4 regions of the Paenibacillus sp. FSL M7-0802 genome follow, and region 4 is predicted to be linked to each of the others. Evidence: riboswitches for the same ligand, from Rfam matches in the RefSeq annotation. Region 4 holds a riboswitch; each other region holds the start of a gene.
The links. A riboswitch is a leader RNA that binds a small molecule or an ion and turns the genes downstream of it on or off. The one in region 4 is predicted to bind cyclic di-AMP.
Positions count from the first base shown of each region.

Region 1 (3,582 bases), 1.5 Mb from region 4:
TTATCTGGAGTGGTTTGCGGTGCATAGCGCTTAAATACGTTACCTTCTCGTGTAATTAAGAATTTAGTAAAATTCCATTTGATCGCTTTGGACCCTAATACCCCCGGAGCAGTTTGGGTCAGGTAACGAAATAAGGGGTGCGCTTGATCGCCATTGACATCTGTCTTGGCGAACATCGGAAAGGTAACACCATAATTGATCTGGCAAAACTCGGAAATCTCCTCGCTGGAACCTGGCTCTTGTTTGGCAAATTGGTTGCTGGGAAATCCCAAAATTTCGAGCCCCTGTTCATGGTACTGGTCATATAGCTCTTGTAGCGCTTTGTATTGGGGGGTTAACCCACATTTGCTGGCAGTGTTCACGATAAGCAGAACGTTCCCTTCATATGTGGATAACGGAATTTGTTTCCCTTGCAGGGTGTGCGCATCATATTCATAAACGGTCATAGTATCTCTCCTTATTCAATATTCAGCAATTAAATTGTAAGCAATTAAAATCGAGGTTGCAAGTTTTGAAAAGCTGTATCAAGCCTTTAGCCGCTGTAAAATCGTATTTTGTTCAAAACAGTAAATCGCACCGCAAATGGAGCGAATTAAGGTGTTTCTTCTTATAAAAGCGGGTTCAATCGGTGTTTAGCTGGTACATATAGCGTATTTTCTTCTCTTTTTACAAAAAAAGGCCAAAAACGCCCTACCCTACGCCAATATTGACATGCTTGTCATTTTCGAAAAGGGATGAAAAACAGAGATTGAAGGAGCTGTGAGAAGCATAGTTGCATTGTAAGCGCTATTATTAATATCCTAGGCTCTAAAGGCCGATTTATAACCCCGCAGTTGAGCTTTACAGTCTTCCATGCGCGGGTGTATGATTCAAGACGTAATTTCAAATTAACTTGAATGAAGCAACAACGAAATGTCTATAGCGCTGAATTTTGCAGTTGCAAAAGCGGGGGAACCAATCGAGATTGTACGGCTTCGGAAGCCGTGTGTCTCATGGGGTGAATTTTCAGGTCAAGTGCCAGAAATAGGGCGACTCTCACGTCCGAATCCGACAGCTAACCTCGTAAGCGTACAGGGAGAGGCAACAAACCGCCGTGTGCAGCCATGGTTTATTTTATCATGGATATGTAAGAAGCCGGAGGAAAGCCTTTTTCCTTCGGCTTCTTTTTGTTGTCTTTTTATACCGGGAGAGGAGCTACTGATGGAAGGTCGGTTAATTATTGTCACTGCACCGAATGAAGCGGGCAGAAGTTTTGTGAAATTGCTTATTTTCAAAAAATTGGCGTTTGCAGTTCTCACGAATAGCGCCCAGGAGGAACGACAGCTCAAAAAAATGGGTGTGGAGCACATTGTCCGCATCAATACCATGCAAGCGGGAAAATGGAATTTTCCAAAAAAAGAAATTGGTAGTGTGTATTTGTTCGAGAACAGCTTGAATCTGACGTGCCGTTTCCTGCAAATATGTCGGCCGCTAACATCGGAATCGATCTATGTTATTACGCACGGCTGTAATCCACAAGGAATTTATCGGGGATTGGGAGCGGATCATGTGATCTACACATTGAACGGAGAGGTGGGTTTTCTGCTGAACGGATAAGCACTTATAACATAGTTGTTTTATGATTTTATGATCAAATAAGAATGGCGATCTGAGGACCGATACGGAGGGTATAAACATGATGGATATATACATGCTGCTCGTCATGGCTGTGAGTTATGGAGTGATACTGCTGTTTGTACGCTGGTGTGATGCGCAGACCTCTAAAGGAGGACGAAGAGGATGATCGTTATACTTGGGCTTACGGCTATTGTGTTTATGTATTTAATCTACGCACTCCTGAACCCTGAAAAGTTCTAGTCAGCTATAGGGGATAGAGCGGGCGGGAACAACAGATCTGAATATTAAGCATCATAGGTAGCGGGTTTTCGCAAACGTGTGCACACAATTGGTGCTCTGGAAGCAGGTCTGTTGTTCCAAACGCAGGAGCATTTTGAAGGAGGAATAAAGGATGGAGCTGCTTCAAATTGGAATTGTGATCGTCATATTGCTGCTCTTGGTAAAGCCAGTGGGCACCTATATGTATCATGTATTCTCGAATGAACCCAATCGGACGGATCGGATTTTTGGCGGAACAGAAAAGCTGATTTATAAGATAGTAGGATTGAAGAAGCTAGAAAGCATGCGTTGGACTACGTATGTTATGAGTTTCATTGCAACGAATGTCGTGCTTGTGGCGATCAGCTACTTGCTGTTGCGTTTACAGGGAATGCTTCCCGGTAATCCGGCGGGAAACAGTAATATGGAAGCATCACTAGCTTTTAATACGGTAATCAGCTTTATGACGAATACGAATCTCCAACATTATAGCGGAGAAAGCGGGCTTACGTATCTGACACAGATGGCGTTCGTCACGATGATGATGTTCACTTCGGCTGCTTCCGGTTTTGCGGTTGCTGCGGCTTTTATGAGAGGATTGACGCGGCGCGGTGAAGGGATGGGCAATTTCTTTCAAGATTTTATTAAAGCCATTATAAGGATTTTCCTGCCGCTGGCCTTTGTGCTTACGCTGGTGCTGGTTGGATTGAAGGTACCACAGACGCTACAGCCTACGGCGGATCTTACGACGCTGAGCGGAACACAGCAGCAGATTTCTATGGGACCCATTGCTTCTCTGGAGTCCATCAAGCATTTGGGGACAAACGGGGGCGGTTATGCGGGAGCTAACTCTGCGCATCCTTTTGAAAATCCAAGTCCTTGGACGAACGTGCTGGAAATTTTGGCAATGTGGGTAATGCCGGCTTCGTTGCCGTATACCTTTGGATTGTTTGCCCGTAATCGTAAACAGGGCTGGATTATTTTTAGCTCCATGATGGTATTGTTTCTAATTTTTCTATCCATTACGTATGTGTCTGAAAAGACAGGTAATCCGTTAATCCAGACACTGGGTGTGGATGCTTCTCAAGGAAGCATGGAAGGGAAAGAGGTTCGTTTCGGCATTGGACAATCGGCTTTATTCACTGCGGTCACAACAGCGGCAACGACAGGTTCGGTCAATAATATGCATGATACACTAACCCCACTGGGTGGTATGGCTGCTTTGGGAGAAATGATGCTAAACGTCATTTTTGGCGGCAAGGGTGTCGGGCTGATGAATATGCTGATGTATGCGATTCTGGGTGTGTTTATATGCGGACTGATGGTCGGGAGAACTCCGGAATTTATGGGAAGGAAGATTGAAGGCAAGGAAATGAAGCTGATCGCGATTGCCATTTTGGTACATCCGTTTCTTATTCTCGCCCCAACTGCACTTGCATTTATGAGTCATTGGGGATACGATGCGGTCACTAACCCTGGCTATCACGGGTTGACTCAGGTGCTCTATGAATATGCGTCATCTGCCGCAAATAACGGTTCGGGATTTGAAGGTCTTTCGGATAACAACGTATTCTGGAATATGACAACGGGGATGGTTATGTTCTTCGGACGATATGTATCTATGATTGCATTGTTGGCTGTGGCGGCTTCGTTGAATGCCAAAGCACCGACTCCGGTGACGACGGGGACACTGCGCACGGACAACAA
Region 1 is NZ_JBBOSD010000001.1:1,243,175-1,246,756, reverse strand. It holds gene MHB54_RS06235 (glutathione peroxidase) at 1-446, opposite strand, end outside; cyclic di-AMP (ydaO/yuaA leader) riboswitch at 913-1,085, shown strand; gene MHB54_RS06230 (hypothetical protein) at 1,201-1,596, shown strand; gene MHB54_RS28685 (potassium-transporting ATPase subunit F) at 1,780-1,857, shown strand; gene kdpA (potassium-transporting ATPase subunit KdpA) at 2,009-3,582, shown strand, end outside.
Region 1: another riboswitch for cyclic di-AMP. It lies ahead of MHB54_RS06230 (hypothetical protein); the one in region 4 lies ahead of MHB54_RS12885 (3D domain-containing protein).

Region 2 (3,582 bases), 1.3 Mb from region 4:
GAGTTCCACAATACTGTATTCTTTGGACAACTCCAAATAATCGAGCAAATTAGGCGTGACTAGCTGATGAGCCACCCGGATACCCATATCCCGTTCTGGATAAATGATCCGGTCCACACCGAGCTTCTCTAACGCACGCCCGTGCAGCACAGATATGGCTTTGGCTACGACTTTTTTCACACCCAGCTCCTTCAGCAAAATGGCGGTCAGGATGCTTACCTGAATGTCATCACCAATAGCAACAATGCCGCAATCGAAATTACGGATGCCCAGTGATCGCAATGAGTCTTCATCGGTAGCGTCCGCCACGACAGTATGTGTCAACATCTCACTCATACTGTCCACCACATCCTCATTCCGGTCAATGCCTAGCACCTCGCACCCCATATCCACCAATTGCAAAGCCAGGCTTGAGCCAAACCGCCCCAAGCCAATAACTACAAACTGCTGCGTTTTCATATCTACTCGAAAACTCCCTTATCTGAATCAATTTCATAAATGAGGATTTTACAAAAATCCTGAAATAATTAAACCAACGAAATGAATATGAAATGATTCATCCTATAATCATTTTGCCTTCCGGATGACGATATAATTCTTTACCCTTTTTCGGCCCCAGTGCATAAGCTAGCGTGAGTGGCCCCAGTCTACCTGCAAACATCGTCAGGGTAATCACCAGCTTGCCTATGACTGTCAAATCAGGTGTAAGCCCTATCGACAGCCCCACCGTACCAAACGCAGACACCGTCTCGAACAAGATCATCAAAAAATGATGATCTTCGGTTGCCGACAAAATCATGGTCACCCCGATCACGAACAGCAGCCCCAGCAGTGTAATGGTCAAAGCCTTGTAAATTCGTCCCTGCGCAAGTCGGTACCTGAACAGCACAATATCTTCACGCCCCCGTAGCATCGAAATCACGGCTCCAATGAGCAGCGCGAATGTTGTGGTCTTAATCCCGCCTCCAGTAGAGCCAGGAGAAGCCCCGATAAACATGAGTATGATGATAAAAAACTGCGTAGCCTGCCGCAAGCCTCCAATGTCCAGCGTATTGGCACCTGCGGTACGGGGGGTAACGGACTGGAATAAAGATCCCAGCAGTTTACCACCCCAATCAAGCGAGCCAAGAGTCTTTGGATTCGTAAATTCAAATACAAAAATCACGAGCGTGCCGACTACAATCATAGCGCCCGTCATGCTGAGTACCACCTTAGTATGCAAGGACAGTCTCTTGCGCTTGCGATATTCTGCCAGATCCGACATCACTACAAAACCAATGCCGCCTGAAATAATCAGGAACATAGCTGTAAAATTAACAATCGGATCATATACATAACCTGTCAGGCTGCGAAAGTGCCCGAATAAGTCAAAACCAGCATTGTTAAACATGGAGATGGCATGCCAAATCCCAAAATAAATCGCCCTGCCTACAGGCATATCAAACGACCAGCGAATCGCAAATATTGCAGCACATACGCCCTCAATGACCAGCGAGTACAGCAGCACCTTACGAATCAATCCGACAATTCCTTCGACAGAGGTCTGATTCATCGCTTCCTGTAAAATGAGGCGCTCCCGTAAGGAAATCCGACGTTTGAACACCAGCGCGATCAAGGTAGCCATAGTCATAAAGCCCAGGCCGCCGATCTGAATGAGCGCAGCGATAACAACTTGACCAAAGGTTGTAAAAAAGGTCCCCGTATCCTTTACGACAAGCCCTGTAACACAGGTCGCGGAAGCGGCAGTAAACAAAGCGTCTATAAACGCAAGTGGCTTTCCTGTTGTATTGGAGATCGGCAGCATTAACAATAAACTACCTATTAGAATGATAATGGCAAAGCCCGCAACGAATATCTGCGGTGGAGAAAGCCGGAGCCAGCTTGCATTGGGATTCATCTATTCATCACTTCTCTCCTAATCCTTAAAACTATAAAAACAGTGATTTAATACGGTGTAAGCCCGCTACGCGTTCCATTTGATCTTCCGATCGTCGTTGCCCCTAATTTTTTTGATTTTTCCAAACCTTTAGTAACTATAATTAGCATTCCCTGAATACAGGAAGAATGCATGTCAAGCACTACTCTGCCCCCTGTGCTATTGGCGGGCAGCAGCGAAGGAAGCAGAATTGTTCTGAAGAAGCGAAGCGTTTGCCTTTATCTCCGGATTTTAACCATTAAAGGGGTTATACAATCAAAAAATCCGGGGATAACAGCAATCGGAAGAATAATCTGCACCCGCAGCGGTCTAACCAATCCAAACACTTTTATACGCACAAAAATAGACACCGGAAAACCGAGTGCCTGACTTGGTTCCTGCTCATAGCCTACGAGGTTAGCTGACGGATTCGGGCAGCACAGTATGCCCTATTTACACATCCAATCCAGCAGGATCGGCTGTAAAATTCACCCCAGTAACATGGTTCCCCCGTTTTCTCATAGAAATTCGGCTCAACTGTATATCATTACCTATGTATTTTATAGGCATTGCCTCAAGATTATAATCCTTCTATATCCAGATCACAAAACCGATTTCGCCGAAAAAACGTGAAATTGGCTTTATTTTGCGAATGGGCATCGTTTAATCGCAGCTTATCTTATTTTATTGGAACTTTAAAGTGCTTTCACTCTATTTTCATGAATATCGCTGGTCTGTTGGCGGGAACCTGTGCAGTATGATATCTTTAATGGATGTTCTTATTTACAGATTAAGGAGGAAACTCATGAATCCTATCGGGAAACCGGTCGTGCTCACGGCCAACTTCAAAAAATTAGGCTTGCTGGGCGGGATTGGCCTGATTTGCTTTTTTATCTTTCAATTGCTTATTCCCTCGCTTAGTAATCCGAGTCCAGAATCAGTAATGAACGCAAAGGTCATCAGCAAACAAGAAGCGGTCATACACGCATTGGACTTTGCCCGCTCCGAGTTGGGCTATACTGAATCACAGCCAGAGGAGCCTGTCGTGACCTATCAGGCCGAAACAGATTTGTACGGTTATTTATCTAGAGAAAAACTGCTTCAACAGTACGACCGTACATGGAAGAAAAATTACCCTTACGAAACCTTTCGGGTTGATCTGCCTGAATCCTCAGCGAAAAGCAAACTGCAAATTCATGTGGATTTATCCACTGGGAAGGTCGTTAGCTTTAAACGGATCACCTCCAGTACCAATTACACACAGGCTGATATTTCTACGGATGAAGAAGCACGTAACAGGCTTATACGTGTAGCTGAGGACGGCATGACGCTTGAAGCCAAGGAGCAGGCGGCCGCAGTATGGGTCAAGCGCTTTGGCTTTAAGCCGTCGGACTTGAAGCTCGCCACCACTGAAAAAGAAGGTGGATTAAAGTATACCGTAGACGATAAAAAAATCGGCGCCTCGGTACTTACACTGGCTTTTACTTTCGAAGACGGTGATGTTCGCTCCTTCTCTCAAAGCTTTTCGGCCCCGTCGTCCTATACCGATTATATCGAAAAGCAAACATTTTGGGCGAATTGGATGACCTATGCGGGTTATGCCCTATTTAGCTTTGTGCTGGGTGTTCTTGCCATTGTGTATGCGTCACTCACCCGACGACATACTT
Region 2 is NZ_JBBOSD010000001.1:4,037,939-4,041,520, reverse strand. It holds gene MHB54_RS18600 (potassium channel family protein) at 1-459, opposite strand, end outside; gene MHB54_RS18595 (TrkH family potassium uptake protein) at 557-1,897, opposite strand; cyclic di-AMP (ydaO/yuaA leader) riboswitch at 2,307-2,459, opposite strand; gene MHB54_RS18590 (CPBP family intramembrane glutamic endopeptidase) at 2,721-3,582, shown strand, end outside.
Region 2: another riboswitch for cyclic di-AMP. It lies ahead of MHB54_RS18595 (TrkH family potassium uptake protein); the one in region 4 lies ahead of MHB54_RS12885 (3D domain-containing protein).

Region 3 (3,582 bases), 110 kb from region 4:
GTGGATCATATCACGAACCAAAAGCTGGAGAATGGATATGAAGCAGTCGTGACGGTCAGCAAAAAAGGGGCGGATTATCCCAAGATCCCTGTCCAATTTACCTTCAAGGATGGTACCACGATATTCAAGGCTTGGGACGGCGCGGGCAAAAGCACAACTTTTCGGATCAAAAGTACTTCTCCCGTTTCCTATGTAACCCTTGATCCTCTATATACCATTGCACTGGAGAACAAGCACATTAACAATAGCCTAAAAGCCGAATTGGACGAAAAGCAACAAACCCGTTGGAATGTAAGTGTAACCAAGCTGTTAGAAACACTGCTTGGAAGTCTGTCATGGTGAGGTGTCTATAGATGCGGACTGTTATAAAAGAGGGCTGGGCGCTGGTGCGCATACGATTCTATATCGTTATCATTTTATTTCTGTATCGACTACTGTGGGGGGTGTTTCTCTATCGGCTGGTGCAGTCTGCCGTTATCCCGCTACTGCTCCGTTATCCTGATCAGGGTCAAAACGAGCTGGGACAGACCTTGTTTTGGATGGAGAGCCAGATTGCTCTGATGGACAGCCGGGAAGTACATGTGTATTTGTGGATACTACTAGGGGCGACTGTACTACGCATACTGATCACTCCCTTCATTAGAGCCGGAATATATCAAAGCCTGCATACCGATGCGACTGAACCGCAAAGCCTGTCCTTTTTCAAGGGTATGAAACGCCATGGCATGTCGTCGCTGTTGTATTACATCATCGAGTTGGGACTGCTGCTGCTTCCCGCCATTTGGGTAGTACCGAGACTCTACCCTATTGTAGCAGGAGCACTTCAATCTTCCTCTTATCTGCTGCATTTGTTGCCCTATGTCATGGGATGGATGGCATACGGATGGTTCATTCGGCAGTGCATCCTGTATATGCAACTGGGGACTGTCGGTGGTCACGCCATACTATCGTCCCTGCTCGCCTTCTTTCGCCAGCTCCTTCCAGCTGTCGGTATATCTCTTTTGCTTGGTGCTTGTGTGCTGCTGGTCTTCGGTCTATTTGGCACCGTGGCGATGATTTGGACTGGCATGCTGGCGCTCATTCTCCAGCAATCGTATCATTTTGTTACTAGTCTGGTCAGGCTGTGGCATATCAGTTCGCAGTACAGACTATGGCATACCGATATCTCCAGTAGAAGTTAAGCCCTGCCTTTATGTTTTTTACTTCATTTCCGTCTGTCGAAAAATCTTGATTCATATCCGCGCAAACGACACATAACTGAATACTGTTAACAACATCTGTTCCTTGGACATTAGGAGCAGATTTTTTTTGTAACTTTTTGCAATGAAACATTTGCCAAAGCCAGCCGTCTTTGTTACAATAATCGCAGTGAACTGATAGTAACAACTTTGTAATCTTTATTGTAACCTTTATCTCAAAAATAACGTTATTGTGAATACTGCTCTCCAAGGTGCACATCTTAAGTTAAGCCTAATTCCTGGCACCTAGGAAGCGGGGGAACCAGTTTGGGTGAATTGATCTCGCAACAGAGTGGTCATAGGGGAACCTTCTACCGAATCCTTAAGCTAACCTCGCAGGCATTGGAAGGGGTATATTTTTTTTGAAGAAGAAGCTAACGATCGCAGCTATGGGTCTTGCCATTGCCTTTACATCTTTTACATTCGGTGGCGGCAGTGCATATGCAGACTCTAAGATGGACCAGGTCATTCAAGATGCCAAAGGAACGAGCTACAGAAGCGGAGGCACTACACTCGAGGGATTCGATTGCTCCGGCTTCACAATGTATGTATTCAACAAACTGGGAATTAAACTTCCGCATCAATCCGGATCACAATTCAAAATGGGATCTTCTGTATCCCGCGACGAAATGAGACCTGGAGACCTGGTGTTCTTCAACACCACAGGAAGAGGCATTTCCCATGTAGGTATCTTCGTAGGTGAAGGGAAATTTGCCCACTCCTCGACTTCACGTGGTGTAGTAGTTAGCTCACTGAACGAAAATTATTACGCTAACCGCTATGTCGGTGCAAAAAGAATTATGAGCACAGACGCTTACCATTCTGTAGCTTCAGAAATTCCTGATGACGACAACGTAGAATAACTAACGCACAGCAAGCTAACCCTAGCCGCAATTTGATTCTGGCCGGAATCGAATTGCGGTTTTTTATGTCCACAACATCAGCAATTATTATCATTACTGACGAACTGAAGCCTCAAAAGGTTTCAATTTTAGCGAACATCGTCGGTTTTACCGTCAGCGCTGGGGGAGCATATGAGCAGTAAATCCTTCTTATTGAATGTATACCCGACTTGAGTATGAAATAAACACGCTTGCCATTCCCCTGCAACTTGTCTACAATCTGTTGTTAATGATTGAAGTACCTGTAAAAGGAGGATGGAACACATGCCGGCCTCAATATCCAACTATCGGATCGTACCGATGGACGAGCATCAAGCGGCTGCAATCTGTGAGTGGCGCTATGATCCACCTTATAATATATACGGTTGGCTCCCCTGGGAACAAATGAAGGCGCTTGAAGTCGAATTTGGAAGTCCCACGCTTCGCCAAGAGCAATATGTTGCCGTACTGGATGAAGAGAATAAGCTGACGGGATTTGCTCAATATTTTCCTATGATCGGTGTGACCCGGCTAGGTCTTGGAATGCATCCTGAAAGATGCGGACATGGCAAAGGCGCTGATTTTGTCCGTGCCATTGCAGAGGAAGCACAACGACGCAACCCGAAGAATGAAATTGATCTAGAGGTACTCACTTGGAATGGGCGCGCTATCCGGGCTTACAAGGCGGCTGGATTTGAGCTTACAGATACCTATGAACGCCAGACTCCCGATGGCAAAAAACCGTTTTTTTGTATGGTATATCGTCCCGAACACCAAACCCAGGTTCTATGATAAAAGCGCCTTCGGCATACAACCGCGATGTTGTATAGCGAAGGCGCTTTTATCATCATACGACAGATCATTACAAGCTCAATGACTGCTGCGCATTTTTTCAAAAGCTTCATTATATTGTTGGGCTTCCTTAATATCCACGGCCATAATACCGCCGTCGTCCCAAGAGGTCAAACGCAGAGTCACGGTCTTGTAATCAATCGTAATAAATGGATGATGATTGAATGCTTCAGATATAGCGGCAACTTCATCCACGAATGCAATCCCTTTCATAAAACTGGAAAAATTATATTTCCGAACGATCCAACGTCCTTCCTCCAGTTCCCAGCCCTCCAGTTTCTCCAGATGTGCTTCAATCTCTTCTTGTGTAAAAGGCATGTTACGAACTCCTCCCCGTTTATACGGAAGCCTTTCGACCGCTTAAATACGGCCAAAACTACGATATATTGGTGTACATATTACCACGGCCCCGTTGATAAATCCATAAGACGGACCTCAAATCAAAGGGACTGACGTCAGCTCCTCGTCTCCAATGAGTACATAGATACGATGCTGCTCCGGCTCATAGATCACAACGCCACTGCCTACAGTGATTATGGGCTCTGTACCCAGTGCATAAAATAAGTCTTCTGCCAAAGCTTCATTGACTTCCTGGCGTCCCGCCGGGTCCA
Region 3 is NZ_JBBOSD010000001.1:2,665,205-2,668,786, forward strand. It holds gene MHB54_RS12475 (M1 family metallopeptidase) at 1-342, shown strand, start outside; gene MHB54_RS12480 (hypothetical protein) at 354-1,181, shown strand; cyclic di-AMP (ydaO/yuaA leader) riboswitch at 1,458-1,595, shown strand; gene MHB54_RS12485 (C40 family peptidase) at 1,601-2,101, shown strand; gene MHB54_RS12490 (GNAT family N-acetyltransferase) at 2,405-2,911, shown strand; gene MHB54_RS12495 (4a-hydroxytetrahydrobiopterin dehydratase) at 2,990-3,289, opposite strand; gene MHB54_RS12500 (hypothetical protein) at 3,407-3,582, opposite strand, start outside.
Region 3: another riboswitch for cyclic di-AMP. It lies ahead of MHB54_RS12485 (C40 family peptidase); the one in region 4 lies ahead of MHB54_RS12885 (3D domain-containing protein).

Region 4 (3,582 bases):
TTGATTTCAGGCTTTATCGGTCCGATAACATAAACGGTTTTACCGTGCTTACGACCAAATTGGTTGGCTCGGCTCAAACTCTCATAATACACATCGATTTTGTGGCCTTTAATCGCGCCACCGGTATCCTCCGCACGGCGGAAGCCCACCCCTTCGATATACACCCACCAGCCGATTGGAATTACACTCGGATCGACCGCGATGGTGCGTCCTTCCGTGACACGTGCGCCGGATGCAGTACGTGTACCGATACCTGGCTCCTGTGAGGAATACGCCGTCATGGAGACATTTTGTAAAACTTTGCTATATTTAAAATTGACGCCTGCTTTACGGACAGCACTGCCCGAACTAACCGTCGTTGCCTTAACGGCATCATTGGGACCGACGGAAGCAGCCAGAACGACCGGTTTTTTCTTCGTTCCTACTGCAATGACTTTATCCACACGGTTCTGTGCAACTTCCTTGTTAACCAGCTGTTTGGATACCAACTTTCCATCATGATATACCTTTTGAACGTGCTGGACGACCACACCCGATTTGCCGCTTTGAATGACCCGATTATCGCCTTTATAAAGACTCGGATCGGCCGTTTTGATGACCTGATAAGGCACCTGTTTTTTCTGTTCGACCTGCTGTTTCTTCACACGGACGATTTTTATGTCCATGTTAGACGAAACAGAGGCATCCAACGCAGGATAAACTTTATCCGTTGATGATAATTTATAGCCCGAGGTACGAATGGCACCTTCTACTGTATTTTCTGTTGTGTACAGCTTTTTCGTCTCATTGCCTGAAGATACTCTGACTTGATTGGCACGTTTAATGACTACGCGATCGCCATCCTGTATTGCTCCATTTAGCGGCATGGAAACTGTATCATGCGGCTGAAGTGAAATGGAATGCTCGCTCAGCAAATCTTGAAGCTTGGATTCCCGGGTTTCTACCGCAGACGCCTTGCCATCGATGACAAAAAAGACTTGTTTTTTAGATTGCGTGTACATCAGAATTGAAATCATAATCGTTAGCGCGATTAGAAAAATAGCAACCAAAGCAGCCTGGCGCACATTCTCTTGCTTCCAACGCAATACGTAAGACATGCTGGATGAGCGTGACTCATGGGTATCCTTTTTTTGGAAAATGCCCATTTCCTCCGTCCTCCTTACATAGCCCGCCGTCTGGAGTAAGACATAGTTGAGATTTGACGTGACTATAACAGATTTTCTACAAGACAAGCCCAAACTGCGACTGTCCTGCACCATGTACCCGTCTTCGCGGCATGCTGTCCTCCCCTGTTTAACCACAGTATGATGACAGATTTTCTTTTATTCACAACAAAAAAAGCCAGAGAAAGAGACTAGAGAGCTCTTTCGTGGCTTCCGGCATGTGTGAATATGCGGGAAAACTCATGCACGAGATGGCTTCTCTCTTGTTACGCTTACGGGGTTAGCTGTCGGGTTCGGACGTAGAGAGTCGCCCTAGCTTGGGTCAACCGCTCATGGCGGTCGCCTTCACATTCACCCCGAAGACCCAGAAAGAAATCGAAATACGGCTCCTCCACCTATTCAATCCCATTCGGGGAAAGAATTTCGGTCGAGCCGGCTGGCGGAAGAGACGTTCCCTTCTTGCACATATGCCGGACGTACTGTAAGCCATATCGGTTCCCCCGTTCCCTGTAAAAGGGACTCAGCGAGACTGGTTCATGAAATGACTTGTTGATGTTTACATTCAAACAACAATTCACTGAAAAGATGATATCCTGTTTCTATGCATGTTGTAAAGCAGGTTTCAAGTACATTTTTTAAAATATTCGGTTAAAATATTGTAATATTCTCGAGTTTCCTGCAACAAATTCATGATTAGCTTCGTCTATCTCTTTATTTTGATCGATTTCTTCACTTTTTCATTGAATGTCAAATCGTTCCAGGGCATTTTGGGTCGTTATTGACACTAATTCCTCCACTGTAATCCCTTTGATTTGGGCTGCAGCCTCTGCTACCAGTCTCACATGTGCAGACTCATTTCGCTTCCCACGAAACGGATGAGGCGTCAGATAGGGAGCATCAGTTTCAATGAGCAGACGGTCCAGCGGCACCTGTGCGAGCACCTCTTTTGGCTGCTTGGCATTTTTGAACGTTATTGGACCACCAAAGGAAAGGTGAAATCCCATATCCAGCACCATTTTGGCTGTCTCCCAGCTACCCGAAAAGGAGTGCATGACTCCTCCAATCTCACTCGCTTTTTCCTCGCGCAATATCCTAACAATATCTTCATGTGCATCCCGGTTATGAATAACAATGGGCATTTTGAGCTCACGAGCCAGACCAATTTGATTTCGAAACACCCGATGCTGAACATCCTTCGGTGATGTATCCCAATAATAATCCAGACCGATCTCTCCGATGGCTACAACCTTCTTATGACTGCATAACGATGCAATCCATTCTAAATCGCCCTCCTGCATTGTAATAGCATCCTGAGGGTGCCATCCAACTGCCGCATAAATAAAATCATACGTCTCGGCCAATTTCATGGTGGATGGAATGGTCTCACGATTAAATCCGATATTGATCATCCGTGTTACTCCTGATTCGACAGCACGTGCTATAACTTCTTCACGATCTTCGTCAAATTGTGGCGCATCCAAGTGAGTATGAGTGTCGAATAAATCCAAGGTTTACATCTCCTTTTTTTACTTACATTTCTATATAGTTGTCTATTCTTTGACAAAATAATTCCTTATTTCGGCAGGAAGCCTGTCTTTTACCGCGTTCAATTTATTCTGGGGAAAATACATATGATATTTTCCTCGGTGAATACCACTTATTGAGCGCACAATTTCCGAAACTTCGGATATTTCACTCACCTCGCCCTGACGTCCAAGCAGTAAAATCTGGTTGTCCGTCGAGCCACCCTGCCGAAACACATCATAAGGAAGATCTGTCGGAAAATCAATTTCAAAATCATATTCAGGGTGCAAACCAGCCTCTTTCAAAGCTTCTCTAATACTGTCAATGGTATCTGTATCCATATTTTCAATCTCTACATATTTATACAATCTACGGTCCATAAAACGGCTGCTCAAATCGCTTAAAATTTCGTCCTTTTCTCGTTTCCACTGGCTAAATACGGTCTGGATTAATGACTCGTCGAGCATCAGATATTGCTCTACTGTAAGCTCTCCTTTCAACAGATCCGGCAGCGGGTCCAGCAGAAAACCAAACTCATATCCGTTTTTAAACAATTCCTTTGCTCGCTTGAAAATTTTACGTAAAAGGATTTCCGAGCTGCGTGTTACAGGATGAAAATAAATTTGCCAATACATCTGGTAGCGTGACATTAAATAATCTTCTACTGCATGCATGCCTGATTCCTTCACAACAATTCTCCCATTATGAGGACGTAGCAGTCGTAAAATACGATCCAAATCAATTGTGCCGTAGTTGACACCTGTCGAATGAGCATCCCGCAACAAATAATCCATACGGTCAGCATCTAGCGGACTGGTTACCAAGTTGACAACGATTGGCTTATCATACGTTTTGGCTATAACCGCAGCCACCTTTTGTGGAAGCTTGTCGTCGA
Region 4 is NZ_JBBOSD010000001.1:2,771,047-2,774,628, forward strand. It holds gene MHB54_RS12885 (3D domain-containing protein) at 1-1,145, opposite strand, end outside; cyclic di-AMP (ydaO/yuaA leader) riboswitch at 1,417-1,699, opposite strand; gene MHB54_RS12890 (TatD family hydrolase) at 1,901-2,671, opposite strand; gene MHB54_RS12895 (HD domain-containing protein) at 2,714-3,582, opposite strand, start outside.